DNA from 2 places in the Clavibacter rahimiani genome. Region 2 is predicted to be linked to the other one. Evidence: predicted binding sites of a transcription regulator. Region 2 holds the regulator's gene; the other holds the start of a gene.
What was found. Region 2 encodes LexA, which represses DNA repair genes until DNA is damaged. Its sites were predicted from a motif close to TCGAACANNTGTTCGA; they were not measured.
Positions count from the first base shown of each region.

Region 1: a site for LexA is predicted at 1,275-1,290, ahead of ACT7CP_RS07615 (DUF6504 family protein). Genes of this name have one in related genera too.

Region 1 is NZ_CP199790.1:1,587,351-1,601,814, reverse strand. Features, by position in the region: gene ACT7CP_RS07625 (App1 family protein phosphatidate phosphatase) at 1-143, shown strand, start outside; gene ACT7CP_RS07620 (aldo/keto reductase) at 210-1,079, opposite strand; gene ACT7CP_RS07615 (DUF6504 family protein) at 1,330-1,656, shown strand; gene pnuC (nicotinamide riboside transporter PnuC) at 1,791-2,489, shown strand; gene ACT7CP_RS07605 (LCP family protein) at 2,524-3,810, opposite strand; gene ACT7CP_RS07600 (dienelactone hydrolase family protein) at 3,917-4,666, opposite strand; gene ACT7CP_RS07595 (glucose-6-phosphate dehydrogenase) at 4,774-6,141, opposite strand; gene ACT7CP_RS07590 (DNA polymerase III subunit alpha) at 6,254-9,676, shown strand; gene ACT7CP_RS07585 (FUSC family protein) at 9,732-10,775, shown strand; gene ACT7CP_RS07580 (alpha/beta fold hydrolase) at 10,772-11,704, shown strand; gene ACT7CP_RS07575 (YceI family protein) at 11,842-12,408, opposite strand; gene ACT7CP_RS07570 (NAD(P)H-quinone oxidoreductase) at 12,595-13,572, shown strand; gene ACT7CP_RS07565 (MFS transporter) at 13,569-14,464, opposite strand, start outside.
Region 2 is NZ_CP199790.1:2,228,295-2,242,758, reverse strand. Features, by position in the region: gene recA (recombinase RecA) at 1-407, shown strand, start outside; gene ACT7CP_RS10635 (regulatory protein RecX) at 530-1,585, shown strand; gene miaB (tRNA (N6-isopentenyl adenosine(37)-C2)-methylthiotransferase MiaB) at 1,633-3,213, shown strand; gene miaA (tRNA (adenosine(37)-N6)-dimethylallyltransferase MiaA) at 3,210-4,133, shown strand; gene dapF (diaminopimelate epimerase) at 4,143-5,021, shown strand; gene ACT7CP_RS10615 (class I SAM-dependent methyltransferase) at 5,121-5,738, opposite strand; gene hflX (GTPase HflX) at 5,779-7,344, shown strand; gene lexA (transcriptional repressor LexA) at 7,418-8,098, opposite strand; gene ACT7CP_RS10600 (hypothetical protein) at 8,460-8,849, shown strand; gene hisB (imidazoleglycerol-phosphate dehydratase HisB) at 8,995-9,603, shown strand; gene hisH (imidazole glycerol phosphate synthase subunit HisH) at 9,600-10,241, shown strand; gene priA (bifunctional 1-(5-phosphoribosyl)-5-((5-phosphoribosylamino)methylideneamino)imidazole-4-carboxamide isomerase/phosphoribosylanthranilate isomerase PriA) at 10,314-11,060, shown strand; gene ACT7CP_RS10580 (SseB family protein) at 11,060-11,827, shown strand; gene ACT7CP_RS10575 (DUF1844 domain-containing protein) at 11,897-12,370, opposite strand; gene infC (translation initiation factor IF-3) at 12,745-13,338, shown strand; gene rpmI (50S ribosomal protein L35) at 13,331-13,525, shown strand; gene rplT (50S ribosomal protein L20) at 13,572-13,964, shown strand; gene ACT7CP_RS10555 (TrmH family RNA methyltransferase) at 14,028-14,464, shown strand, end outside.

The sequences.
Region 1 (14,464 bases), 640 kb from region 2:
TCGCGGGCGGCCGGGCGAAGGCCGAGAAGCGCGCGCTCGACAGCTCGATCCCGTGGGTCTACGCGCCCGACGGCGCCAGCCTGCTCGCGCAGCTCGACGACCTCGGGCTCGCGGACGACTCCGGCACCCGCATCGGCACGTAGGCGACGCCGCACGCACGAGGGCCCCGCAGGAGATCTCCTGCGGGGCCCTCGTGCGTGCGGGACGGATCAGACGGCGTCGGTGAGCGCCTGGAACTCGTCGTCGGTGAGCTCGATGCCCGCCGCGGCGATGTTGTCCTCGACGTGCCCGACCGACTTGGTGCCGGGGATCGGCAGCATGACGGGCGAGCGGCGGAGGAGCCACGCGAGCGCGAGCTGCGAGGGGGTCGCGTCGTGCTGCTTCGCGAGGGCGTCGAGCGGGCCGCCGTCCTTCGCGAGCTCGCCGGTCGCGAGCGGGAACCACGGGATGAACGCGAGGCCCTCGGCCTCGGCGTACTCGAGCAGCGGCTCGGCGTCGCGCTTGGCGAGGTTGAAGAGGTTCTGCACGGAGACGATCTCGGCGATCTCGCGCGCCGCCGTCACGTCGTCGACCGAGACCTCGGACAGGCCGATGTGGCGGATCTTGCCCTCGGACTGCAGGTCCTTGAGCACGCCGATCTGGTCGGCGAGCGGCACGGCCGGGTCGATGCGGTGCAGCTGGTAAAGGTCGATGCGCTCGAGGCCGAGGTGGCGGAGGCTCAGCTCGGCCTGCTGGCGCAGGTACTCGGGGCGGCCGACGGGCTGCCAGTCGCCGGGGCCGGGGCGCGTGAGCCCGCCCTTGGTGGCGACGACGACCTCGTCGGCGTACGGGTGGAGCGCCTCCTTGAGGAGCTCCTCGGCCACGAACGGGCCGTAGGAGTCGGCGGTGTCGAAGAACGTGACGCCGAGCTCGGCGGCGCGGCGGATGACGCGGACGGCCGCGGCCGGATCCTCGGGGGCGCCCCAGACGCCGTCGCCGGTCAGCTGCATGGTGCCGTAGCCGAGCCGGACGACGGGCAGGTCGCCGCCGATGGTGAAGGTGCCGGAGGCCTCGGCGGGGCGGGTGGTGGTGTCGGTCATGTGGACCCTCCTCGGGTGTCGATGACGAGGGGGCGTCTGCCGCCCTCGGGACCCTGGTGCCAACGCGGCGGACCTCCGATCCATGCCCGATGCGCGCGATGCGGACACGACCCTCAGGCTCCGGTGGAGGGTGAGGCGGATCCGCCCGCTCCCCTCGTGGATGTCGGCGCCCGTTCCTACACTCGAAGAAGAGGTTCGAACATCCGTTCGAACGACGAGGCGCGGCCGGCGCGACGACGGGAGGAGCGGCATGATGCGGATCGACGAGGACGTGGAGGTCGAGCTCTCGGGAGACGGATCGCCGCTCCGGTTCACCTGGCGGGGCGTGGTCTACGGCGTCGTCAGCTCGCCCGAGCGGTGGATCGCCCGGGTCGACTGGTGGCAGCGCACGGGCCGCGCCCCCCGCGGCGCGAGCGCCCACCTCCTGGAGCTCAGCATGTGGCGCGTGGAGGCGGTGCCGCTCACCACGGGCGCCCGCCGGGTCGACGGGTCGTTCGACCTGAGCGTCGACGCGCGCGGTCGGTGGTCGCTCGTCACGGCGTCGGACGAGGAGCTGGACACGCGCCTGTTCGCGTGAGGCGGGCGGCCGGGTGACGCCGCGTGACGCTGCGGGGAATAGCGGACGGAGCGCGCGCCTTCACCCCATCGGCGCCGCGCACGGCGCCCCCGCTCGCGATCACCCGGATCGCGCGCGCACGGAGGGATCCCGGCATGGCGGCACTCGAGTGGCTGTTCGACGCGCAGCTCCGCATCGGCGACCAGGTCGTGCTCTGGCGCGAGATCGTCGGCAACCTCTTCGGCCTCGCCAGCGCGCTCGGCGGCATGCGCCGGAAGGTCTGGGCGTGGCCCGTCGGCATCGTCGGCAACGTGCTGCTCTTCACCGTCTTCCTCGGCGCGGTCTTCGGCACGCCGAACCCCGTCAACCTCCTCGGCCAGGCCGGGCGCCAGGTGATGTTCATCGCCGTCTCGATCTACGGCTGGCACCGCTGGAACCAGGCCCGCCACGGCGGCGCCCCCGTCGTCCCGCAGTGGGCGTCCGGCCGTCAGCGCGTCCTCCTCGTGGTCGCGCTCGTCGGCGGCACCGCGATCCTCACCCCGGTCTTCCGCGCGCTCGGCTCCTACGAGCCCGTGTGGGCTGACGCCTGGATCTTCGTCGGCTCGCTCCTCGCCACCTACGGCATGGCCAAGGGGTGGGTGGAGTTCTGGCTGATCTGGGTCGCGGTCGACCTCGTCGGCGTGCCGCTGCTCGTGGGCGCCGGCTACTACGCGTCCGCCTTCATGTACGTCTTCTACGGCGCCTTCACCCTCGCGGGCTTCTTCGTCTGGATGCGCGCCCGCGGATCCGCGGCGCCCGCCGTCGAGACCGTCTTCCCGGACCCGCGGGTCGTCGAGGCGCCCGCCGACCGCTAGGCGCGGCCCGCCCGCTCGCCCGACCCGCCGCGCGCTAGCGGCCCTGGCCGTTGGAGCAGGTGCTCTGCGCCGCGGTCTGCCCGGTGATGCTCGCGTCGAGCACCTCGGACGTCGGCGAGGGAGCAGGCGCGGGCGTGGACCCGTCGGCGGGGGCCTCGGGCGCCGGGGTCGCGGGCGGCGTCGTCGCGGGCGGCGTCGTCGCGCCGTCGGCGGGGACGCTGCCGGACTCGTCGGTCGCCGCCGGCTGGCCGAGCGAGAAGTCCGCATCGGAGGCCAGCAGGCTGACGAGCTGCGCGGCCGCGGCCTCGTCCGGCTGCACGCGCCCGTTCGCCAGCACCTCGCCCGGGTACTGCAGGAAGACCACGTCCTCGAGCGGGATGTCCTTGAAGGTGAGCGCCACCGAGACGAGGGTGTCGAGGTCCGCGAGCGAGGTGGACAGCTGCATGTTGTCGACCACGGCGCGCGCGATGCCGTAGAGCTTGGCGGGGTTGGTCAGCGTGTCCGCGCTCTTGATGGTGCGCACGAGCGCGCTGAGGAAGACCTGCTGGTTGCCGATGCGCGAGATGTCGCTGCCGTCGCCCACGCCGTAGCGCGTGCGGAGGAACTGCACGGCGTCCTTGCCCTGCAGGGTGTGCAGGCCCGGATCCAGCGACAGGTCGGTCTTCGGGTCGTAGATGCCGTTGGCCACGCAGACCTCGACGCCGCCGACCGCGTTGGACATCTCGACCACGCCGTTGAACTGCACGACGCCGCCGTACGGGATGTCGAGCCCGGTGAGGCCCTCGACCATCCGCACGGTGCAGTCGAAGCCGCCGCGGGACAGCGACTCGTTGAGCTGGGCGCGGGTGCTCGCCGCGTACTCCGTGCCGTCGGGGCCCTGGCACGCGGGGATCGGGACGAGCATGTCGCGGGGGAACGAGACGACCGTCGCGCGGGTGCTGTCCTCGCTGATGTGCAGCAGCATCGTCACGTCGTTGAGCGTCGCCGTGCCCACGTCCTCCGCGGCGCCGTACCCGTCGCCCTGGCCGGCCCGGCTGTCGCTGCCGACGATGAGGATGTTCGCGCCGCCGTCGATCCCGCCGAGCGACGGCGGGAGGGCCTGGCCGCTGGAGATGTCGACGGTGTTGCCCGCGACGGTGCGGGAGAGGTCCCAGAACGCGATGCCCGCGACCGAGAGCGTGCTCGCGAGCGCGACCGCGAGCACGCCGGCGATGCCCTTCATCACCGTGCGGCCCGCGCTCGGCGCGCGGAGCCGGCCGTGGCGGGCGATGCCGCGGACGTGGGCACGGTCCGCGCGGGTCCTCTGGGGGGCGTGCTGCATGGGTGGATCTCTCGTCGCCGGGCGGGGAGGCTCGGGCTGGCCGCCCGCATCCTCCACAGGGTAGCCGAGGGCGGTGGAGGGTCCGCCCGGCGCGCGGCCCGATGCGCTAGGGCGCGGGATGCGCCGCGTCGGTCAGATGCGCGTGGAGGAACGCGTCGATCCGCCGCCAGGCGTCCGCGGCCGATGCGGGCTCCGGACCCATGCCCGCCGCGCGCAGCAGCGGACGGAGGATCCGGGGTCCCGTCTCGGCGTCGTTGAGGAACGAGTGCCCGGCGTCCGGGTGCTCGTGCACGTCGTGGTCGATGCCGTGCACCGCGAGGGCCGCCTCGAGCCGGGCGGCGGATCCCGCCAGCGGCCGGTCCCGCCCGCCGTAGCTCGCGACGATGGGGCACGCACCCGAGAGCGCGCCGTCGAGGTCCTCGGGCAGCACGCCGTAGTTGACGCTCGAGACGTCGAACCCGCGGGAGGCCGCCGCGAGGGCGAAGCCGCCTCCCAGGCAGAAGCCGATGACGCCCACGCGGCCCGTGCAGTCGGCGCGGCCCACGAGCAGGCGGCGGGCGGACTCGACGTCCGCGAACGCGCGGCCCTCCCCCGCCACGAGCGCCCGGAAGGTCGCGCCGAGGCAGCGACGCGCACCGCCCGCGGAGAAGAGGTCGGGCAGGAGCGCGAGGAAGCCGGCCTCGGCCAAGCGCTCCGCCTGGCGGCGCATCACGTCGGTGACGCCGAACGCCTCGTGCACCACCACGACCGCGGGCCAGGGCCCCTCGCCGTCGGGCACCGCCAGCACCCCGTGGAGGCCGGGCGACGCCCCGGGGTCGGCGGAGGGGAGGGGGATCTCGGTGAGCGTCACGGCCATGGCCTCAGGCTAGGGCGCTGCAGGGGCTCCGCCGTGGACGGGTGACGGCCCCCAGCGAGCCGTCATGCGGCGGAGCGGGGCAGCCGCACGCGGAGCGGCGGCCGCCGTCAGCGCCAGGCGGTGGGCCCGGCGGATCCGGCGCGGTACTCGGCCATGGGCACGCGGTCGCCCTTCCACGCGCGCATGACGGGCGCGACGATGCGCCAGCACCGCTCGGCCACGTCGCCGCGGACCGAGAGGCGCGGGTCGCCCGCGAGGATGCCGTCGAGCACCTCGCCGTACGGGGTGAGCTCGGGCTGGGCGAAGTCGGCGCGGAACGTGGACTGGGTGAGCGTGAAGGGCTCGCCGGTGCCGTCCATGGTGACCTCGAGCGTGATGCCGTCGGGCTTCAGGTCGATGACGAGGCGGTCGGGGCGGGCGGAGCCGTGCAGGCCGCGCGGCAGATGCGCCACGGGCTTGAACGTGACGACGATGCGCTTGGACGCCTCCTTGAGCGCCTTGCCCGAGCGCAGCCGGAACGGGACGCCCGCCCAGCGCGCGTTCGCGACGCCGAAGGTGACCTCGGCGAGCGTCTCGGTCTGGTTCGCCGGATCCACGCCCTCCTCCTTCGCGTAGGCGGGGATGCGCGTGCCCTCGACGGAGCCCGCGGTGTAGCGGGCGCGGCGGCTGTGCGCTACCGGGTCGTTGTCCCACACCTCGGTGGCGCGGAGGACCGACGCGATGTTCGACCGCAGGTCGTCCGGGTCGATGCTCGCGGGCGGCTCCATCGCGAAGACGGCGAGCACCTGCAGCAGGTGGCTCTGGATCATGTCGACCAGCGCGCCCGACTTGTCGTAGTAGCCGGCGCGGCCCTCGAGCGCGAGCTGCTCGTCGTAGAGGATCTCGACCTTCTCGATGTCCCTCGCGCTCCACACCGACTCGAAGAAGCGGTTGGCGAAGCGCAGCGACACGAGGTTGAGCACGGTGGAGAGGCCGAGGAAGTGGTCGGTGCGGTGGATGCGCTCCTCCGGCACGAGCTTCAGCAGCTGGCGGTTGAGCTGGGCCGCCGTGCGGCTGTTCGAGCCGAACGGCTTCTCCAGCGCGAGCGTGGTGCCCTCCGGCAGGTCGAGCTTCCCCAGCTGCTCGCACACCTCGATGGAGATGGCCGGCGGCAGCGCGAAGTAGAGCGCCGGCGCGCCCTCGCACCCGTCGAGGATGCGCTTCAGGTCGTCCACGTCCGTGGGGTCGGCCTGGATGTACTTGGTGGACGAGACGATGCCCGCCGCGCGCCGCCCCTTCGCGTCGACCGAGTCGAACGCGGCCTTGACCGTCTTCTTCCACTCGTCGGCCCCGCGCTCGCTCCGGCCGGTGCCGATGAGCTGGATGCGGCGCCCCCGGTCGCTCGCCACGAGGCTGCCGAGACCCGGCAGGAGGAGGCGTTCCGTGAGGTCGCCGCTGGCGCCGAGGATGACGAGGGTGGAGGGTTCGCTGGTCATCCTCCGAGACTACGGGTCGCGACCGCGCGGGAGCCGACCTACACTGGGCGAGTCGAACATCCGTTCGAACACCGCGTCCGGGAGGGTGCGGCGGATCCGTCGGGAGGCGCGCGTGAGCTTCACCCACCTGCACGTCGCGTCCGCCTTCTCCGCCCACTTCGGCACCTCGGCGCCCGAGGCGCTGGTCGACGGGGTCGCGGCCGAGGGCGCGTCGGCCGCGGCGATCACCGACCGCGACGGGCTGTACGGCGCGGTCCGCCACATCCGCCGCTCGATCGCCGCGGGCGTCTCCCCCGTCGTGGGCGCGGAGCTCGGCCTCACGGGCGAGCACCCGGGCCGGATCACGGTGCTCGCGCACGGCGGCACGCACGGCCAGGGCTGGGCGGCGCTCAGCCGGCTCATCAGCGCGAGCCACGGGCGGGGCACGGCGCGCAGCACCGCCCGGAGCGCCCAGGCCGGCATCGCGCGCACCCGGCCGCCCGCGTTCCTGCTCGGCGAGGACGGGCCGGTCGGCACGGTCATGCTCGGGCCCGACTCCGACGTGGGCCGCGCCGTCGCCGCGGGCGACCACGCGCTCGCCTCCCGCCACCTGGCCGAGTGGGCGAGGCTCCTGCCCGGCGCGATCGTCGTCGAGGTGGTCTGCCACTACACGGAGCCCGGCGAGTCGGCGAGCCTCCGGCACGCCGCCCGCATGCTCGAGCTCGCCGAGGCCCACCGCGTCCCCGCGGTGCTCACCAACGCGGTGCGCTACCTGGTACCCGACGACGCGCTCACGGGCGACGTGCTCGACGCCGCGGGCACGCTGCGGCCGCTCGGCTCGTTCCGGCTGCAGCCCAACGGCCAGGCGTGGCTCAAGCCGCCGGCCGCCATGCAGGACATCGCGCGGGAGATCGCGGGCGCGTCCTCCCTCGACCGGCGCGCGGGCGAGGCCCTGCTGCGCGCCACCGAGGAGCTCGCCGACCGCTGCCGGCTGGATCCGGACGCCGACCTCGCCTGGCGGAAGCCGAAGCTGCCCGAGAAGTCCGTCATCGGCGTCACGGGCGACCCGGACGAGGCGCTCTGGCGGAAGGCCGAGGCGGGCGTCACCGAGCGCTTCGGGCACGTCGACGAGTCGATGCGGCAGCGCGTGCTCGCCCGCATGCGCACCGAGCTGCAGACCATCACGGGCTTCGGCTTCGCCACCTACTTCCTCACCGTGGCCGACGTGTGCTCCCTCATGCGCGACATGGGCGTGCGCAACCAGGCCCGAGGATCCGGCGCCGGCAGCCTCGTCAACTACCTGCTGCGCATCTCCAACGTCGACCCGCTCGAGCACGACCTCCTCTTCGAGCGCTTCCTCGGCAAGGTGCGCTCTACCCTGCCCGACATCGACATCGACGTGGAGTCCGCGCGCCGGCACGAGGTGTACCACCGGGTGTTCGAGAAGTACGGCAGCAACCGGGTCACGCTGCTGTCGATGCAGAACACCTACCGGGCCCGCGGCGCCGCGCGCGACGCGGGGCTCGCGCTCGACCTCGACGAGCAGCAGATCGACTTCATCGCCAAGAACATCTGGCGCTTCAACGCGCGCGAGTTCCGCGCGGTGCTCGAGACCAAGCCGGAGCTGAAGCCCATCGCCGACCTCGTGCGCGACGACCCGAGCATCGACCTGCTCGTCGACCTCACCGAGCGGCTCGACCGGCTCCCCCGGCACATCTCGATGCACCCGTGCGGCGTGATCCTCGGCGACTCCGACCTCCTCAGCACCAGCCCCGTGCAGCCGAGCGGCATGGGACTGCCCATGAGCCAGTTCGACAAGGACGACATCGACGACATGGGGCTCCTGAAGCTCGACATCCTCGGCGTCCGGATGCAGAGCACCATGGCGTACGCGCTCGACGAGATCCACCGCATCCACGGCCCGCGCTCGGCGGTGGCGGGCGGCATCCCGGTGGACGCGCGCTACGTGCACCGCGACGGGCGCATCGAGCTCGACGAGATCCCGCACGACGACGAGGAGACCTTCGCCGCCATCCGCACGACGCACACGCTCGGCATGTTCCAGATCGAGTCGCCCGGGCAGCGCGAGCTCATCGGCAAGATGCAGCCCGACGTGTACGAGGACCTCATCGCCGACATCTCGCTGTTCCGGCCGGGGCCCATGAAGGGCAACATGGTGGCGCCGTTCCTCGACACGAAGCACGGCATCACCCGGCCCGACTACCTGCACCGCCGGTTCGCGCCGTTCCTCGCGCCCACCTTCGGCGTGGTCATCTACCACGAGCAGGTCATCCGGATCTTCGCCGACTGCATGCAGGTCTCCCTCGCGGAGGCCGACGAGCTGCGCCGCAACATGGAGCGGCAGGACACCGTGGTCGAGGCCGCGTTCCGGGAGCGCACGGCCGCCCACGTGGACGGGCGCACGGGCGAGCGCCCGTTCTCGGACGCCGACGTCGAGCGCATCTGGAAGGCGCTGAAGGGCTTCGGCTCGTTCGGCTTCTGCAAGGCGCACGGCGCGGCCTTCGCGCTGCCCACGTGGCAGAGCGCGTGGCTGAAGACGCACTACCCGGCGGAGTTCCTCGCGGGGATCCTCACGCACGATCCCGGCATGTACCCCAAGCGCCTGCTGCTCACCGAGGCCCGGCGCATGGGCGTGCCCGTGCTGCCGCTCGACGTCAACAGGTCCACGGGCGTCTACCGGGTGGAGCGCGTGGAGGGCGACGCGACGACCGGGCGCACGCGGATCGGCGAGCTGGGGATCCGGCTGTCGCTGCAGGACGTGCACGGGATGAGCGAGGCGGAGCTCGCGCGCATCGAGGCCGGCCAGCCGTTCGACTCCATCACCGACTTCTACGCGAAGGCGCAGCCGTCGCGCGCGCTGCTGGAGCGGCTCGCGGCCGTGGGCGCGCTCGACTCCCTGGCCACCTCGGCCGACGACCTCGCCGCCCGCGGGCCGGCGTCCCGCGGCGACGTCATGGCGTTCGTCCGGCGGCTCACGGCGCGCGCGGCCCGGCCCGCGGATCCGGCCGGGCAGCTGCCGCTGTTCGTCGACGACCGCGACCTCATCCCGCGCGGCTCGCCCGACCCCGACGGCCGCGAGCGGGTGAGCGCCGAGCTCGACATCCTGCAGATGGAGGTCACGGAGCACGTGCTCGAGAGCTACCGGCCCATGCTCGACGAGCTCGGCGTGATCCCCGCGAGCCAGCTCCTCGAGGTGCGCAGCGGCTCGGAGGTGGTGGTCGCGGGGATCCGCATCGCCACGCAGACCCCGCCCATGCGCAGCGGCAAGCGCGTCGTCTTCATCAGCCTCGACGACGGCACGGGCTGCTCCGACTCCACCTTCTTCGACGAGGCGCAGCAGAGGGCCGGGCCCATGCTCTTCGGCACGCGGCTGCTCGTCATCCGCGGGCGCACCCGGCGCACGGGCGAGCGCGGCGTCTCCATCCAGGCGGAGGACGCGTGGGACCTCAAGGAGATGTGGGCCAGGTGGCTGGCCGCCCGGCGGCAGGGCGCGGAGGCCGGCGGCGGGGTCGACGCGGAGGACGCGGTCGCCTGAGGCCCGTCGCGGGCGGGATGATGGGAGGACCCGAGACCGCCGCCGGAGGCCGCACGTGCGCATCACCACGACCGTCCGCACCACCACCCGGATCCCGTTCGTCCAGGTGGTCAAGACCTCCGTCGCCGCGGTCCTCGCCTGGTTCGCCTGCGTCGCGCTGCTGCCGGCCCAGCTGCCGATCTTCGCGACCATCGCGGCCCTCCTCGTGGTGCAGCCGAGCATCAACCAGACCTTCGGCAAGGCGGTCGAGCGCAGCCTCGGCGTGATCACGGGCGTGCTGCTCGCGCTCGCGCTCGGCCTCGCGTTCGGCGGATCCAGCTGGGTGGTGCTCACGGCCGTCGTGGTGGCCGTGCTGGTGGGCTGGGTGTTCCGGCTGACGCCCGGGTCGAGCACGCAGATCCCCATCAGCGCCATGCTCGTGCTCGCCATCGGGCAGCTCTCGCCCGTGTACGCGCTCGACCGCATCGTCGAGACGATCCTCGGCGCGGCCATCGGCGTCGCCGTCAACGTCGCGATCGCGCCGCCCGTGCTGCACGCGGCGAGCCGACGCGCGGTGGTCGGGCTCGCGGGCGAGTGCGCCGCCGCGCTCGACCGCCTCGCCGGCGCGCTGTCGGAGCCGGTGGACCGCGCGGAGCTCGCCCGCATGCTCACCCGGGCGCGCGAGCTCCGGCCGCTGCACACGAAGGCCGTCGCCGAGGTCGACAGGGGGCTCGAGAGCCTCACCCTCAACCCGCGTCGACGCCGGCACCGCGCGCTCCTCGAGGCCGACCGGGAGCTCCTCGCGACGCTCACGGTGCTCGTGAACCGCGTGGTCGGCATGACGCGCGCGGTGCACGACCGCTACGACCCGTCGCTCGCGGAGGAACCCGTCGTCCGCGGCATCGCGACCGAGCTCACGCGGGCCGCCCACGACGTGCGCCTGCTGGCGGAGCACGCGCTCCCCGGCGACGGCGCCGACGGCGACGCGCCGGACGAGGAGCCCGCCCTCACGGCGCCGCTGGTCGTGCTGGAGCCGAGCGAGGAGCACTGGATCCTCATCGGCTCGCTGCTGGAGGACATCCGCCGCATCCGCTCGGAGATCATCGGCGGGGCCGAGTGACGCGTCCGCTCCCGGGCTACAGCCCGCTCGAGCTCGACCCCGACCCGCGCGCCTCCGGCCTCGTGCGCGGCACGACGCCGACGCCCCTCGGCACGGTGCAGCACCACCACGCGCTCGCGCGGTCCTCGGACACCGCGACGGTCCTCCTGCACGGCGCCGCCGGATCGTGGACCACCTGGACGCCGCTGATCCGCACGGCGCGCGAGGCCGGCGTCCCGTTCGCGGACGTCGTCGCGATCGACCTGCCCGGCTGGGGCGGCTCCGCGCTCGACGCGGACGACGCGGACGCGACGGTCGACGCCATCGCCGACGCGGTCGCGTGCGTGGTCGACGGCCTCGGCTACGCGCGCTGGCGCCTCGTGGGCCACTCGATGGGCGGCTTCATCGCGCTGCACCTCGCAGCCCGGGATCCCGCGCGGGCCGTCTCCGTCGAGCTCGTCTCCCCCACCACCTACTCGGTCATCCGGAGCGTCGCGCATCCGATCCGCGCGTTCCGCGTCATCCCGGGCTTCACGATGATGCTCGCCGTCATGCGGACCCTGCGCCGCCTGGGCGGGGTCGGCACGGCGCTCATCCGCGGCACCGGGCGCCTCGGCCTCATGCGCGCGGTCGCCCGGCCGCTCTTCGCGCACGGCGGGCACGTCCGGCGCTCGATCGTCGACGCCATCGCCACCGAGGCCCGGCCGCGCGCGTTCTCGCTCGCGGCGGAGGTCACGCGCGGCTACGACGCGGACGCGCTGTGGTCGCGGATCGCGTGCCCGGTATCCGCGGTGCGCGGCGACGACGACGTGTTCGTCTCCCCGGCCGACCTCGGGCTCCTGGCGCGTACGGTGACGGGCCTCCGCTCCGCGGTGATCCCGGACGCCGGCCACTTCGCGCACGTCGAGCGCCCCGCGGAGACCCTCCGCGCGCTCGGTCGCCTCCCCTGACGCGGGCCCGCCTGCACGACGGCGCTCCCGGCACGACGGCGCTCCCGGCACGACGACGCCCCCGGTCCCAGGAGGGAACGGGGGCGTCGGATCCGCGCGGGGCGGACGCGGTCGGGCCGGGGCCCGACCGGTGGGCGCTAGGCCGCGGGGGTCGCGAGGACCGCCTGGATGTCGAGCGTGATGGTGACCTTGTCGCCGAGCAGCACGCCGCCGGTCTCGAGGGCCGCGTTGTAGGTGAGGCCGAAGTCCTCGCGGTTGACGACCGTGGTCGCCGTCGCGCCGAACTTGGTCTGGCCGTACGGGTCCTGGCCGAAGCCGCCGAACTCGACGTCGAACGTGACGGGCTTGGTGACGCCGCGCATCGTGAACTCGCCGTCGATCTTCGCGTCGCCGTCCTTCTCCACGCGCACGGCGGTGGAGACGAAGTCGATGGTGGGGTGGTTCTCGGCGTCGAAGAAGTCGTTGGTGCGGAGGTGCTGGTCGCGGTTCGGCTCGTTGGTGTCGATCGAGACGATGGTCGCGTGGGCCTTGACGGAGCTCTGCTCGGGGGTGGCGCCCGTGACGATCTCGGCGTCGAAGTCCTTGAACGTGCCCTTGACCTTGCTGATCATGATGTGGCGGATGCTGAAGCCGACGGAGCTGTGGGTCTTGTCGATGGTCCAGGTGCCGGCGATGTATCCGGGGACGGTCGTGGTGTCGCTCATGTTCGTGCCTTTCGTACGGGGTCGAGGGTGGAGGCCGACGGCCTCAGGGATATGCAAGCGCATGGATCCGACATCCATTCCCACATTTCGTTGCGAGTTCATGTATTCCTGACGGTGCCCGTCGCCCCCGTGCCCGGCGCCCGTCGCGCGTCCGTCCGCTCCGGGGCGCGGGCGTACCGTGGCGGGATGCGTGCCATCACCTTCGACTCCCCCGGCGGCCCCGACGTCCTCTCCCTCACCGAGCTGCCGGATCCGGTGGCGGGGCCCGGCGAGGTACTGATCCGCGTGGCCGCGGCGGGCGTCAACCGCGCGGACCTCAGCCAGCGCGAGGGCGCGTACCCGCCGCCCGCGGGGGCGCCGACGCACCTCGGCCTCGAGGTGTCAGGGACGATCGCGGCGGTCGGCCCGGGCGCGACCCGCTGGGCGGTCGGCGACCGCGTGTGCGCCCTGCTCGCGGGCGGCGGCTACGCCGAGCTCGTCGCGGTCGACGAGCGCCACGTCCTGCCCGTGCCGGACGGGCTCGACCTCGTCGAGGCCGCGGGCCTGCCCGAGGTCGTCGCGACCGTGTGGTCGAACGTCGTGCTCGACGCGGGGCTCCGGTCGGGCGAGACGCTGCTCGTGCACGGCGGGTCGAGCGGCATCGGCACCATGGCGATCCAGCTGGCGACGCGCCTCGGCGCCCGCGTGGCCGTGACCGCCGGCAGCCCGGCCAAGCTCGAGGCCTGCCGCGCGCTCGGCGCGGACATCCTCATCGACTACCGGCAGCAGGACTTCGTGACCGCACTCCTCGAGGCCACCGACGGGCACGGCGCCGACGTGGTCCTCGACGCCATCGCCGGCGACTACATCGACCGCGACATCCGCGCCCTCGCGCGCGACGGCCGGATCATGGTCATCGGCGCGCAGAGCGGCGCCCCGACGAGCATCGCCATCGGCCAGCTCATGGCCCGCCGCGGGCGGATCTGGGGCACGACGCTCCGGGCCCGCGACGCCGACGACAAGGCGCGCATCGTCGACGCCGTCCGACGGGACGTGTGGCCCGCCGTGGCCGACGGATCCGTGCGGCCCGTCGTCGACCGCGTGCTCCCGCTCGCGGAGGCCGCCGCCGCGCACGCCCGCGTGGCGTCGTCGCAGCACGTGGGCAAGGTGCTGCTGGCGCTCTAGCGGGCGCCGTCCGACGCGGGCGTCGGCGTCGGCGCGGGCGTCGGCGTCGGCGCGGGCACCGGGCGCCGCGAGCGGATGCCGACGAGCGACACCAGCCCGCCCGCGATGAGGAGCGCCGCCGTCACGAGCACCACCCGGTGGAAGGCCGCCACGTCGAGGTCGGGCCCGGCGACCAGACCGATCGCGGCGATCGCGACGAGGCCCGCGACGCGCGACACCGCGTTGTTCACGGCCGAGGCGATGCCCGCCTGCGCGGACGGCACGGCCTCGAGGATCGTCGAGGTCAGCGGCGCGACCGTCATCGACAGCCCCAGCCCGAAGACGAGGATGCCGGGCAGCAGCTGCCCCCAGTAGTCCACCGGCTCGGCCACGCGCAGCATGAGCAGGTAGCCGGCGCCCGCGACGATCGGGCCCACGCCCATCAGCAGCCGCGGCCCGATCCGCCCGGCCAGCGCCCCGAAGCGCGTCGACAGCAGCAGCATGATCACGGTCGTCGGCACGAGCGCGAAGCCCGCGGCCGTCGCCGAGAGCCCGCCCGTCTGCTGCAGGAACACCGCGATGACGAAGCCGCCGAGCGAGAGCGCGCCGTAGATGCCGACGGTCGCGATGTTGCCGACCAGGAAGTCCCGCTCGCGGAAGAGCGACAGCGGCAGCATCGGATGCGCGGTGCGCCGCTCGCGGAGCACGAAGAGCACGAGGCACGCGACGCCCACGACGAGGCTGCCCACCACGAGCGGGTGGCCGACGCCGAGGCGCGACTGCTCGATGAGCGCGAAGACGGGGCCGCCGATCCCGAGGGCGCCGAGCACCGCACCCGGCACGTCGACGCGCGTGCCCGCCGCCGCCGGCGCGTCGTGCGGCAGCCGGGCGAGGAGGACGAGGGTCACGACGA
Region 2 (14,464 bases):
GTCGCATCGAGACCCTGAAGGACGGCACCGACGCGGTCGGCAACCGCACCCGCGTCAAGGTCGTCAAGAACAAGATGGCGCCGCCCTTCAAGCAGGCGGAGTTCGACATCCTCTACGGCACGGGCATCTCGCGCGAGGGCAGCCTCATCGACTTCGGCGTCGAGCACGAGATCGTCCGCAAGTCCGGCGCCTGGTACACGTACGACGGCGACCAGCTCGGGCAGGGCAAGGAGAACTCGCGCAAGCACCTCCTCAACAACCCGGAGATCGCCGCCGAGATCGAGCAGAAGATCAAGGTCAAGCTCGGCCTCGTGAAGGACCCGAACGCCGACGCGGCCGCGGCCGACGCGGCTCCGGCGCCCGTCGCCGCCGTGGCGCCGAAGGCATCCGCACGCAAGAGCGCCTGACCCGGCGCTCCACCGGCGGGGCGCGTCCACCCGACGCGCCCCGCCCTCCGCACGACACCGGCACGACGCCGTGATCCACGCACCGCGCGATCCGCCGTCGTCCACCTGAGGACGGAAGCACCATGGTCAGATTCCCCTCCGAGGACGAGCAGGGCACCGGCCCCAGCCCGGACGAGGTCGCGCCCGTCGCGTCGCTCGCCGACCGGCGTTCCCGCCGCGCCGCCGCGCGGCCGTCCATCGAGCCGACGGCACCCGTCGAGGAGCCGCCCGCGACGCGGGTCGAGCCCACGCATCCGTCGCGGGGCCGCACGGTCACCGAGGTCGACGGCATCGTCACGATCGGTGCCGCGGTCGACGCCTCCGAGGCCGGTCGCGCGCTGGCCGCGCAGGAGCGCATCGCCGAGGCGCGCCGCGTCCTGGCCGAGGCCGAGGCGCAGGCGGCCCGAGGGGCGTCCGACGCCGGGTCCGCTCCGTGGACCGAGGCCCGCCTGGACGAGACCGACCCCGCCGAAGCCGACGAGACCCCCGCCGCTTGGCGGGCCGAGCAGGAGCGCGCGGAACGCGCACGCGCGAAGGCCGAGCAGGACGAGGCGTACCGGCAGGACATGCTCCGGCTCGAGGAGGACCGCGTCGAGGACGCGCGTCGTGAGGCCGAGGCCGAGGAGGAGCGTGCCGCCGAGCGCACTCCCGAGCGCCAGCGCCGACGTGCCGACAACGTCCTCGCCAACCGGCTGCGCGGCCGGGGCCTCTCGCTCGCCGAGGCGCGCGAGGTGCTCGACGGAGCCGAGATCGATCCCGACATCACCGAGGAGACGCTCGCGCGCTACGTCTCCCTGCAGTACATCGACGAGGCCGCGCTGGCGGAGCAGATCCTGCACACGCACCTCGACCGCAAGGGCCTCGGTCGGCGTTCGGTCGAGATGGAGATGCGTCGCCGCAAGCTCGACCCGCTCGTCATCGAGGAGGCCATGGCGGAGCAGCCCGACGAGGAGCTCGCCCGCGCCACCGAGGTGGCGATGAAGCGCGTCGGGCAGCTCTCGTCCTACGACGACGAGACCGCCGAGCGCCGCCTCACGTCGTTCCTCATGCGTCGTGGCTACGGCGGCGGGGTCGTGCGCGATGCGGCCAAGGCGGCGCTGGCGACGCGTCGTGGCTCGTCGCGCGTGCGCTTCCGCTGACCGGTCGCGGGGGAGCGGTGCATGCCCGCACGTAGGATCGAGTCATCATGAGCACCGTCGCCGAGCATGTCCGTGTCGCCGTCCCGCCCGCCTCCGACCGGCCGCGGACGTACGAGGTCCGCACGTACGGCTGCCAGATGAACGTCCACGACTCCGAGCGCCTCACCGGCTCGCTCGAGGCCGCCGGCTATGTCTCGGCCGAGGGCGCCGAGGCCGACATCGTCGTGATCAACACCTGCGCCGTGCGTGAGAACGCGGACAACAAGCTCTACGGCAACCTCGGCCACCTCGCCGGGGTCAAGCGCCGGCACGAGGGCATGCAGATCGCGGTCGGGGGCTGCCTCGCGCAGAAGGACCGCGCGACCGTCCTCGAGAAGGCGCCGTGGGTGGACGTCGTGTTCGGCACGCACAACATGGGCGCCCTGCCGACGCTGCTCGCGCGCGCGCGGCACAACGGCGAGGCGCAGCTCGAGATCCTCGAGAGCCTCGAGACGTTCCCGTCGACGCTGCCCACCAAGCGCGACGAGATCGCGAGCGGCTGGGTGTCCATCTCCGTCGGGTGCAACAACACCTGCACGTTCTGCATCGTCCCCGCGCTCCGCGGCAAGGAGAAGGACCGCCGGCCCGGCGACATCCTCGCCGAGATCCAGGCCCTCGTGGACGACGGCGCGGTCGAGGTCACGCTGCTCGGCCAGAACGTGAACTCCTACGGCGTCGAGTTCGGCGACCGGCAGGCGTTCGGCAAGCTCCTGCGGGCCGCCGGTGCCATCGCTGGCCTCGAGCGGATCCGCTTCACCAGCCCGCACCCGGCGGCCTTCACCGACGACGTGATCGACGCGATGGCCGAGACGCCCGCCGTCATGCCGCAGCTGCACATGCCCCTGCAATCCGGCTCCGACCGCATCCTGAAGGCCATGCGCCGGTCGTACCGCTCGGAGCGGTTCCTCGGGATCCTCGACCGGGTGCGCACGCGCATCCCGGACGCGGCCATCACCACCGACATCATCGTCGGCTTCCCCGGCGAGACCGAGGAGGACTTCCAGGAGACCCTGCGCGTGGTGGAGGCCGCGCGCTTCTCCTCCGCGTTCACGTTCCAGTACTCCATCCGCCCGGGCACCCCCGCGGCGACCATGGACGAGCAGGTCCCCGCGGACGTCGTGAAGGAGCGCTACGCCCGCCTCACCGCGCTGCAGGAGCGCATCAGCCACGAGGAGAACCAGCGCGTCGTCGGACGCACGGTCGAGGTGCTCGTGAGCACCCACGAGGGGCGGAAGGACGGCGACACGCGTCGCGTCACGGGCCGTGCCCAGGACGGCCGCCTCGTCCACCTCGACGTCCCCGCCGGCAGCGGTGAGCCGCGGCCCGGCGACGCCGTGCAGGTGGAGGTCACCCGCGCGGCGCCGTTCCACCTCATCGCGGACTCCGTCGACCAGGCGCCGCTGCGCATCCGACGCACCCGCGCCGGCGACGCCTGGGAGCGCGCGCAGGCGGACTCGTGCGGTGTGCCCGCACCGGCCGCCGGGACCATCACGACCGGCGGCGCGCCCCGTGTGTCGCTCGGCCTGCCGTCGCTCCGGGTGCCGTCGCCCGCGGTCGACGGTGCCGCGCACCCGCGTCACCGCGCGTGACCCCGATCCTCGCGGTCGTCGGGGCCACCGGCACCGGCAAGTCGGCGCTGTCCCTCGACATCGCGGAGCACCTGCGCGCCGAGGGGCGTGCGGCGGAGATCGTCAACGCCGACGCGATGCAGCTGTACCGCGGCATGGACGTCGGCACGGCGAAGCTCCCGGAGTCGGAGCGTCGCGGCATCCCGCACCACCTGCTCGACGTCCTCGACGTCACGGCGGAGGCCACGGTCGCCGCCTACCAGGAGGAGGCGCGGGCAGCGGTCGGCGACATCCTCGCGCGCGGTGCCGTCCCGATCCTCGTCGGCGGATCCGGGCTCTACGTCTCGTCGGTCCTGTTCGACTACGACTTCCCCGGCACCGACCCGGAGATCCGCCAGCGCCTCGAGCGGGAGCTGGCGGAGACCGGGCCCGGCATGCTGCACCGGCGGCTGCGGGAGCTCGACCCGGCCGCCGCCGAGCGCATCGGCGCCCACAACGGACGGCGTCTGGTGCGGGCGCTCGAGGTCGTCGAGATCACGGGCCCCCAGCCGGAGCGGGAGTCCGCCGAGCCGCGCGCCTGGCACCCCGCGCGGATCCTCGCGCTCACGCTTCCGCGCGAGGAGCTCGTGCCCCGGCTCGACGCCCGCGTCACCGGGATGTGGGCCGGCGGCCTCGTGGACGAGGTGCGGGGGCTGCTGCCCGCCGGGCTCGCCGACGGCGTCACGGCATCGCGCGCCATCGGGTACGCGCAGGCCGCGCGTCAGCTCGCGGGGGAGCTGACCGAGGAGGAGGCGATCGAGGAGACACGCGCCCTCACGCGCCGGTACGCGCGCCGGCAGGTGTCGTGGTTCGGCCGCTACGCCGACGCCGTGCGGCTCGACGCGCGCGATGACCGGCTCCTGGAGCACGCCCTCGACGCCCTCCCGGCGACGCGCCCGTAGGCTGGCGGGATGGCAGACCTGCAGTTCACCAAGGGCCAGGGCACGGGCAACGACTTCGTGCTGTTCGCGGATCCCGCGGGCGAGATCGACCTGACCGACACCCAGGTCCAGGCGCTCTGCGACCGCCACTTCGGCATCGGCGCCGACGGCACGATCCGCGCGGTGCTCTCCAGCCGCATCCCCGAGGGTCGCGCGGCGCTCGAGGAGGACCCCGACGCGGAGTGGTTCATGGACTACCGGAACGGCGACGGCAGCCCCGCCGAGATGTGCGGCAACGGCATCCGCGTCTTCACGCTCTTCCTCATCGAGAACGGGCTCATCGAGCTGCCGCCGGGGCGCACCGTCCCGATCGGCACGCGCGCCGGCGTGCGCGACGTGCAGCGCAGCGGATCCGGCTTTCAGGTCGACCTCGGCCGCTGGTCCCTCGCAGGTGGCGAGCCGCTCGTGCGCGCCAAGGACCTCCAGGTCGCCCGGCCGGGCCTCGGCATCGACGTCGGCAACCCGCACGTGGTCGTCGCGCTCTCGAGCGAGGACGAGCTCGCCGAGGCCGACCTCGCGTTCGTCCCGCAGCTGGATCCCGAGCCCGCGGACGGCGCCAACGTGGAGCTCGTCGTGCCGGCCGACCCGCTGGTCGTCGACGGCATCGGCCACATCGCCATGCGCGTCCACGAGCGCGGGAGCGGCGAGACCCTGAGCTGCGGCACGGGCGCGGCGGCCGCCGCCCTCGCCACCCGGCACTGGGCCGGCGCCGCGGCACCCCACCAGTGGCGGGTCCAGCTGCCGGGCGGCGTGCTCGGCGTGCGGATGTTCCCGACGGAGGACGGCGAGCACGTGGGCCTCTCGGGTCCGGCGGAGCTCGTCTTCGACGGGGTCGTGGCGCTGGCCTGATTCGTTCGCGCAGCCCGGACGGGGTCGCGGAGCGACGCCCGGACGCTCGTGTGAGGTGCCGGACCGCGTGCGGTCGGGGAGGGCGGGGCGGGATCCGCCCTAGGAGTCCGCGCCGCGGTGCACGCGCAGCACCCGGAAGCCCTTGTCAGACGCGGCGCGCGTCGTCTCGAGGCCCGCGGGCAGGGTGTCGGCGAGCCAGCGCTGCAGCGAGTCGGATCCGAGGTGGCGCTGCACGACGAGCCATGCGTCCGCGTCGGGGGCGAGCCGCGGCACCCACTCGAGCAGGATCGCGTGCAGCGCCTCCTTGCCCACGCGGATGGGCGGGTTCGACCAGACGGCCGCGAAGCGGAGGTCCGCGGGAACATCCTCGGGCAGCACGGCGTTGACGTTATCGAGACCGAGGGACCGGGCATTCGCCCGCGTCAGCTCGAGAGCACGCTCGTTCACGTCGACCGCCCACACGGTGGCCGACGGCGACCGCATCGCCAGATCGAGCGCCACCGGACCCCAGCCGCAGCCCACGTCCAGCAGATGACCCTCACGAGGAGGCGTCGGGACGTGGCGCAGCAGGACCAGGGTCCCCTGGTCGACGTGCTCGGGGCTGAAGACGCCGCCCGCGGTCTCGACGTCCACCGTCCGTCCCCCCAGCTCGACCGCGATCGTGCGGGTGCGCAGGGGCCCGGCCGGCGACGAGGAGAAGTAATGCGCGTCGGCCATACCGGGACGATACCGGACGCCGAGGCTACGATGGGAGCACATGATCACGCACGACGAGCACGACCACGAGTCCACGGACACGACGACGACGTCCACGGAGAGCAGCATCGGGGACGACGTCGTCGCGCGCGTCCTCGCCCGGGCGGAGAACCGGTCCGCCGGCTACGCCCTCTTCCGCGGATCGGGCGCGCAGGCGCTGTCCGCGGACCCCGACACCGATCAGGGATCCGACGGCGACCAGAGCGAGCGGGCCGACCGCCAGGCGCTGCGGCGCGTCGCCGGGCTCTCGACCGAGCTCGAGGACGTCACCGAGGTCGAGTACCGGCAGCTGCGCCTCGAGAACGTCGTCCTCATCGGCGTGTACTCGCAGGGATCGGTCGACGACGCAGAGAACAGCATGCGCGAGCTCGCGGCCCTGGCCGAGACGGCGGGCGCCGTGGTGCTCGACGGCCTCCTCCAGCGCCGTCCCACGCCGGATCCGAGCACCTACTTCGGCAGCGGCAAGGCGGAGGAGCTGCGCGCCCTCGTGGCCGCGGTCGGCGCGGACACCGTCATCGCCGACACCGAGCTCGCCCCCAGCCAGCGGCGCGCGCTCGAGGACGTGGTGAAGGTCAAGGTCATCGACCGCACGGCCGTGATCCTCGACATCTTCAGCCAGCACGCCAAGAGCCGCGAGGGCAAGGCCCAGGTCGAGCTCGCCCAGCTGCAGTACCTCCTCCCGCGCCTGCGCGGATGGGGTGACTCGATGTCGCGCCAGGCCGGTGGCCAGGTCGGCGGCGCGGGTGCCGGCATGGGATCCCGCGGACCCGGTGAGACGAAGATCGAGCTCGACCGCCGCCGCATCAACACGCGCATGGCCAAGCTCCGGAAGCAGATCGCCGGGATGAAGCCGGCCCGCGACACCAAGCGCGCCAACCGCGACCGGAACGCCGTGCCGTCGGTGGCGATCGTCGGGTACACGAACGCCGGCAAGTCGTCGCTGCTCAACCGCGTGACGAAGGCGGGCGTGCTCGTCGAGAACGCCCTGTTCGCGACGCTGGACGCCACGGTCCGCAAGACCGAGACGGACGAGGGGCAGCTGTACACGCTCGCCGACACGGTCGGGTTCGTCCGGAACCTGCCGCACCAGCTGGTGGAGGCGTTCCGCTCGACCCTCGAGGAGCTCGCCGACGCGGACGTGCTCGTGCACGTCGTCGACGCCTCCCACCCGGACCCCGCGGCACAGCTCGCCACGGTGCACGAGGTCATCGCGGAGGTGGACGCCTCGTCCATCCCGGAGATCATCGTGTTCAACAAGAGCGACCTGGCGTCGGACGACGACCGCGTCGTGCTGCGCGGGCTCGCCCCGCAGGGCGTCTTCGTCTCGGCCCGCACGGGCGAGGGCGTCGACGAGCTGCGTCGCCGCATCGCCGAGCTGCTCCCGCAGCCGACCATCGAGGTCGACCTGTTGGTGCCGTTCGAGCACGGCGAGATCGTGGCCATGCTGCACGAGGGCGCCAAGGTCCTCGAGACCTCGTACGTGGAGGAGGGGACGCGCGTCCGTGCCCTCGTCACGGCCGAGCAGCAGGCGCAGGTCCAGGACTACGCGGTGTCGCCCGCGGTCTGATCCGCGTCGCCCGCACGCACGAGAGCGGCCGATCCCCTCGGGGACCGGCCGCTCTCGTGCGTCGTGGTGAGGGTCAGACGGAGCGCATGACCGCCACGACCTTGCCGACGACCTCCGCGAAGTCGCCGAGGATCGGCTCGAACGCGCTGTTGCGCGGCAGCAGCCACGTGTGCCCGTCGCGCTGGCGGAACACCTTGACGGTGGCCTCGTCGTCGAGCATGGCGGCGACGATGTCGCCGTTCTCCGCCGTCTTCTGCTGGCGGACGACGACCCAGTCGCCGTCGCAGATGGCCGCGTCGATCATCGAGTCGCCGACGACGCGCAGCATGAAGAGGTCGCCCTTGCCGACCAGCTGGCGGGGGAGGGGGAAGACCTCCTCGACCATCTGCTCCGCGGTGATGGGGATGCCCGCCGCGATGCGGCCGACCATCGGGACCATCGCCGCGTCGCCCACGGGCGTCGACGGCTCGCCGCTCTCCGCGGCGCCGTTGCCGGGCAGGTCGATGAGCACCTCGAGGGCGCGCGGGCGGTTCGGGTCGCGGCGGAGGTAGCCGGACAGCTCGAGCTGGTTGAGCTGGTGCGTGACGCTCGAGAGCGACGCCAGGCCGACGGCGTCGCCGATCTCGCGCATGCTCGGCGGGTAGCCCTGGCCGGCGATGGTGCGCTGGATGAACTCCAGGATCGAGATCTGCTTGTCGCTGAGGCTCTTGCGGCGCCTCGTCGCGCCGCCTCCCGCTGCTCGCTCGTCCGCCATGCCACGGCCCGCCTCTCGTCGCCGACGCCCTCCGCGGCTCGTCGACCCGGCGGGCCGACCCCCTCGCGAGGGCGATGTCGGTGGTACCCGGTCGAATGGACTCCAGGCACTCGAAACTGTATCCAGCCGAGGCACCCCGGGCAAACACCTGTTCGAGCGTGTCGCGCGTCGGAGGCGCGGATCGAGGCGATGAGGGCTTGCGGAGGGCTGGTTTCGAATGTATGTTCGGAACACAGCTTCGCACCCGGCTCTCCCGGCCGAGAGCCGGGTGCGAGCTGCCCGACCCGCATCGCATGCCGTACCGCACTGCATCGCCGGGCGCGTCGCCTCGATGCCCCACCGTCTCGCACGAGAGGTCACCATGAACACCGCAGCAGCAACCCCCACCGTCTCCGCCGCCGACGCCGCCGTCCCCGTCGCGGAGGCAGCCGTCGCGCCCCGCACGCGCCTGCGTATCACGCGCCGCGGCCGCATCGTCCTCACCGCGCTGGTCGCGGCCCCGCTCGCGCTCGGCGCCGGGCTCGTCGCCCTCAACGGCGGCGCGGCCGTCGCGTCGAAGGACGTATCGGGCACCGCCTTCGAGTACGTCACCGTCTCGAGCGGCCAGTCCCTGTGGGACCTCGCCGAGGAGATCGCGCCCAGCGCCGACCCGCGCGACGTCATCGCGTCGGTCGTCGACCTCAACCGCCTCCCCACGTCGGACGTCGCGGCGGGCCAGCAGCTCGCCGTGCCCGCCGAGTACGCGCACTGATCCCACCCGCGCTGCGTCCCGCGGCCGCGGGTCGCAGCCGCGGGTCGCAGCCGCGGGTCGATCGGTGCGGACGGGCCGGCCTCGGCTCCCGGTGGCGGCCGGGAGCGAGGTCGGGCGGTCGGAAGCGATCGGTAGCATGGAGGCCATGAGCACCCTCGCGCGCACCGCGCACGTCACGCGGCAGACCAGCGAGTCCAGCATCGAGCTGCAGCTCGACCTCGACGGCACCGGCGTCTCCGAGATCAGCACGTCGGTCCCGTTCTACGACCACATGCTCACCGCGTTCGCGAAGCACTCGCTCACCGACCTGAAGGTCACCGCCACGGGCGACACGCACATCGACGTGCACCACACCGTGGAGGACGTCGGCATCGTCCTCGGCCAGGCCATCCGCCAGGCGCTCGGCAACAAGTCCGGCATCGCGCGCTTCGGCGACGCGCTCGTCCCCCTCGACGAGGCGCTCGTGCAGTCGGTCGTCGACATTTCGGGCCGCCCGTTCCTCGTCCACTCGGGCGAGCCCGCGGGCTTCGAGATGCACCTCATCGGCGGGCACTTCACCGGATCCATGGTCCGCCACGTCTTCGAGGCCATCACATTCCACGCGGGCCTCACCGTGCACGTCACGGTGCTCGGCGGACGCGACCCGCACCACATCGCGGAGGCCGAGTTCAAGTCCTTCGCCCGTGCGTTCCGACAGGCGAAGGAGCTCGACCCCCGCGTGTCCGGCATCCCCTCCACCAAGGGCGCGCTGTGACGCGCCCGTCCGTCGTCGTCCTCGACTACGGCAGCGGCAACATCCACTCGGCCGTCAAGGCCCTCGAGCTGGCCGGCGCGGACGTCGAGCTGACGGGCGACCCGAAGCGGGCGCACGAGTCCGACGGCCTCCTGGTCCCCGGAGTGGGCGCGTTCTCCGCCGTCATGACCGCGCTCCGCGCCGCCGGCGGCGACCGCGTGGTCGACCGCCGCCTCGCGGGCGGGCGTCCGGTGCTCGGCATCTGCGTCGGCATGCAGGTCATGTTCGACCGGGGCGTCGAGCGCGGCGTCGACGTGGCGGGGTTGGGGGAGTGGCCCGGCACGGTGGGGCGCCTCGAGTCCGACGTCCTCCCGCACATGGGCTGGAACACGGTCGAGGTCCCCGAGGGCTCCGCGCTGTTCGCGGGGCTCGAGGAGGAGCGGTTCTACTTCGTGCACTCCTACGCCGCGCGCACGTGGGGGATCGACCCGCTCCCGCCGCTGCCGGCCCCGCGCGTCACCTGGGCCACCCACGGCGAGCGGTTCGTCGCCGCCGTCGAGAACGGCCCGCTCACCGCCACGCAGTTCCACCCCGAGAAGTCGGGGGAGGCCGGGATCCGGCTGCTCGCGAACTGGCTCGGCACCCTCCGCGCCGCCTGACGCGGCTCGCACCGCGCCCCCGCCGTCCCCGACGGCCCCGTCCGCCCCGTCCGTCCGATCGAAGGCCCTCCCATGAGCGAGTTCACCAGCACGCCCCGTCTGACCCTCCTGCCCGCCGTCGACGTCGCGGGCGGCCAGGCCGTCCGCCTCACGCAGGGCGCCGCCGGCACCGAGACCGGCTACGGCGACCCCGTCGACGCCGCGCGCGACTGGGCCGAGCAGGGCGCCGAGTGGCTGCACCTGGTCGACCTCGACGCCGCGTTCGGCCGCGGGGACAACCTCTCCGTCATCTCGCGGGTGATCCGCGCGATCGACGGCGTGCAGATCGAGCTGTCCGGCGGCATCCGCGACGACCGCTCCCTCGACGTGGCGCTCGAGAGCGGCGCGACGCGCATCAACCTGGGCACCGCGGCGCTCGAGAACCCCGAGTGGGCGGCGAGCGTCATCGCGCAGCACGGCGAGGCCGTCGCGGTCGGGCTGGACGTGCGCGGCCGCACGCTCTCCGCACGCGGCTGGACCCAGGACGGCGGCGACATCTGGGAGGTGCTGGAGCGCCTCGAGGAGGCCGGCTGCGCGCGGTACGTCGTCACCGACGTCACCAAGGACGGCACCCTGCAGGGCCCGAACCTGCAGCTGCTCCGCGACGTGCTCGAGCGCACCGAGCGCCCCGTCGTCGCCTCCGGCGGGGTGTCGAGCCTCGACGACATCCAGGCGCTCCGCGAGCTCGTGCCGCTCGGGCTGGAGGGCGCCATCGTCGGCAAGGCCCTCTACGCCGGCGCGTTCACGCTCGCCCAGGCGCTCGACGTCGCCGGGGAGTGATGACGGGCTCCACGCCGCACGCCGACTCGGCCGGGACACCGTGGGCCGGTCGCTCGTTCGAGCCCACCGCCTTCCCCGGGGACGACGGGTCCGCGCCGCCCGCCCTGGCCGACGCGCTGGCGCGGCACGGCCGCGGCGAGGCCGGCCAGGCGGACGTCGTCGACGCCCTGCGGGAGGCGCGCCTGCTGATCCCGCTGGTGGCCCGCCTCGGCGAGGAGGGCCTGAACGACGCCGGCCTCACGGTCGACAAGAGCGCGGAGCTCTCCATCATCACGGTCGCCGGACCCGACGGGCGCACGGTGATGCCGGTCTTCACGTCGGTCGCCGCCATGGGCCGCTGGAACCCCGCCGCGCGTCCCGTGCCGGCCGATGCCGTGCGCGTCGCGCTGGCCGCGGCGAGCGAGGAGACCGACCTCGTCGTGCTGGACCCCATGTCGGACACGGAGTTCGTGCTGCGGCGCCCGGCCGTCTGGGCCGTCGCGCGGTCGCTGCCGTGGACGCCGAGCCCCGAGGATCCCGAGGTCGCCGCGGCGCTCCAGGCGAGCGTCGTGGAGGAGCCCGCGGTCGTCGCCCTGGGCACGTCGCCTGGCGACCCGCGGGCACGCCTCGAGGGGCCGGAGCTGATGATCGCGCTGGAGCTCGTCGACGGCCTCGACCGCTCCGCGCTCGACGCGCTGCTGGCGCGCCTGCAGGGGGAGTGGTCACGCAGCGCCGTGCTCGCCGACCGCGTCGACAGCATGGGACTGCGGATCATCTCCGCTCGCTGAGGGGCGGACGCGGACCGTCGACCCGGCGACCGCCGGACCGACGACCGGCGACCCGCGCGGGCCGGACGCCTAGGAGACGGGGCCCGTGTACTTCTCGCCGGGTCCCTTGCCGACGGCGTCCGGGTACGGGGACGCCTCGCGGAAGGCGAGCTGCAGGGAACGCAGGCCGTCGCGGAGGCTCCGCGCGTGCTGGTCGCCGAGCTCGGGCGAGGCCGCGGTGACGAGTCCCGCGAGCGAGATGATGAGCTTCCGCGCCTCGGCGAGGTCGGTCTGCGTGGCGGGATCGTCGGCGAGTCCGCACTTCACGGCGGCCGCGCTCATGAGGTGGACGGCCGTGGTGGTGATGACCTCGACGGCGGAGACGTCGGCGATGTCCCGCGCGTACTGGTCGGCGACGAAGTCCGCGGTGTCGTCGTCGGCGACGCCCCCGGCGGAGGCCGTCGTCCCGGCGTCGGCGCCGGCGGGCTCCTCGAAGCGGTGGACGTGCGCGTCGGCGGCGGCGTCCGCGGGGGCCGCGTGGTCGGGGCGGGGCGAGTCGGTCATGTCTGTCCTCGGGCTCGGGGCGGTGGCGGATGGCGGCCGGCGGCGGGACCCGGGCGATGCCCGCCCTTCCGGGACGAGGTCGGCGTCTGCTATGCTGATCGACGGCTCCGGGGCTGTCACAGTCCCGGTTCGAAAGAGGATTGATCTCCCACCCGCGCTTGACCGCCTCCATAGGTTACCGGGTCGATTTCGCTCCCCCGTCCGAGCGGCTCCCCAGAGGGCGTCGCGCACGACGGGAGCCCCGCGTCAGCGGGCATGGGCGTGTTGCCGAGTACGACGTACGCGTCGGACCCTGGTGAAGAACCCTCCTCGTCTCGAATCCGAGCGGCTCACGCAGCCGCCGGGCCACCCGAAGACACGAATAGGAGCAGTCCATCAGCGATCCCCGTACCAACGATCGAATCCGAGTTCCCGAGGTTCGCCTCGTTGGCCCAGCAGGCGAGCAGGTCGGCGTCGTATCCATCGACGTCGCACTCCGGCTCGCGCAGGAAGCCGACCTCGACCTCGTGGAGGTCGCGCCCAATTCCAAGCCCCCCGTGGCGAAGATCATGGACTACGGCAAGTTCAAGTACGAGGCCGCGCAGAAGGCCAAGGAAGCGCGTCGCAACCAGGCGAACACCATCCTCAAGGAGGTGCGCTTCCGCCTGAAGATCGACAAGCACGACTACGAGACCAAGCGCAAGCGCGCCGAGGGCTTCCTGCAGGACGGCGACAAGGTCAAGGCCATGATCCTGTTCCGCGGTCGCGAGCAGTCGCGTCCGGACCAGGGCGTGCGCCTGCTCAAGATGTTCGCGGAGGACGTCGCCGAGTTCGGCAGCGTCGAGTCCACCCCCACGATCGACGGCCGCAACATGGTCATGGTCATCGGACCGCACAAGAACAAGTCCGAGGCCAAGGCCGAGGCCAACGCGAAGCGCGACGCCACCAAGGCGAGTGCACGAGAAGCGAGAGAAGAGAACAATGCCTAAGCAGAAGACCCACTCGGGTGCCAAGAAGCGATTCAAGGTCACCGGCAGCGGCAAGATCATGAAGCAGCAGGCCGGCATGCGCCACAACCTCGAGGTCAAGTCCTCCAAGCGCAAGGCGCGACTCAACCAGGACCAGCCCCTGGCCAAGGCCGACATGAAGGTCGCCAAGAAGCTCCTCGGCCGCTAGGCCCCTCGTCGTCCGCGACACCTGAACTCGAATAGGAATCACTGAAATGGCAAGAGTCAAGAGGGCCGTCAACGCCCACAAGAAGCGTCGGGTCATCCTCGAGCGCGCCGCCGGATACCGCGGCCAGCGCTCGCGCCTGTACCGCAAGGCCAAGGAGCAGGTCACCCACTCCCTCGTCTACGCGTACCGCGACCGCCGTGCGAAGAAGGGCGAGTTCCGCCGCCTCTGGATCCAGCGCATCAACGCGGCCGCGCGTCTGAACGGCCTCACGTACAACCGCCTCATCCAGGGCCTCGCCCTCGCCGGCGTCCAGGTCGACCGTCGCATCCTCGCGGACCTCGCGGTCCACGAGCCCGCGACCTTCGCCTCGCTCGTCCAGACGGCCAAGGCCGCCCTGCCCGCGAACACCTCGGCCCCCAAGGTCGCCGCGAACGCGTAGCACTCCCCGCACCACCGCCGACGGCGCGTCCCCGACAGGGGGCGCGCCGTTAGTGTTGGGGCCATGCTCGACAACCCCCGCTCCCCGCGTGTCCGTGGCGTCGCCAAGCTCGCGAAGCGGGACGCGCGCGCCGACACCGGCCTCTTCCTCCTCGAGGGGCCGCAGGCCGTCTCCGAGGCGCTCGCGTTCCGGCCGGACCTCGTCCAGGAGCTCTTCGCGACGCCCACCGCCCTCGACCGCTACCCGGACCTCGCGCGCGCGGTCCGCGAGTCGTCCGTCGAGGTGGAGTACGTCACGGAGGACGTGATCGCGGCCATGGCCGACACGGTCACCCCGCAGGGCGTGGTGGGCGTCTGCCGCCAGTTTCCCACGTCGCTCAAGCAGATCCTCGGCGACGAGCCGCGCCTCATCGCGATCCTCGAGGAGGTGCGCGACCCGGGCAACGCCGGCACCATCATCCGCGCGGCCGACGCCGCGGGGGCCGACGCCGTCGTGCTCAC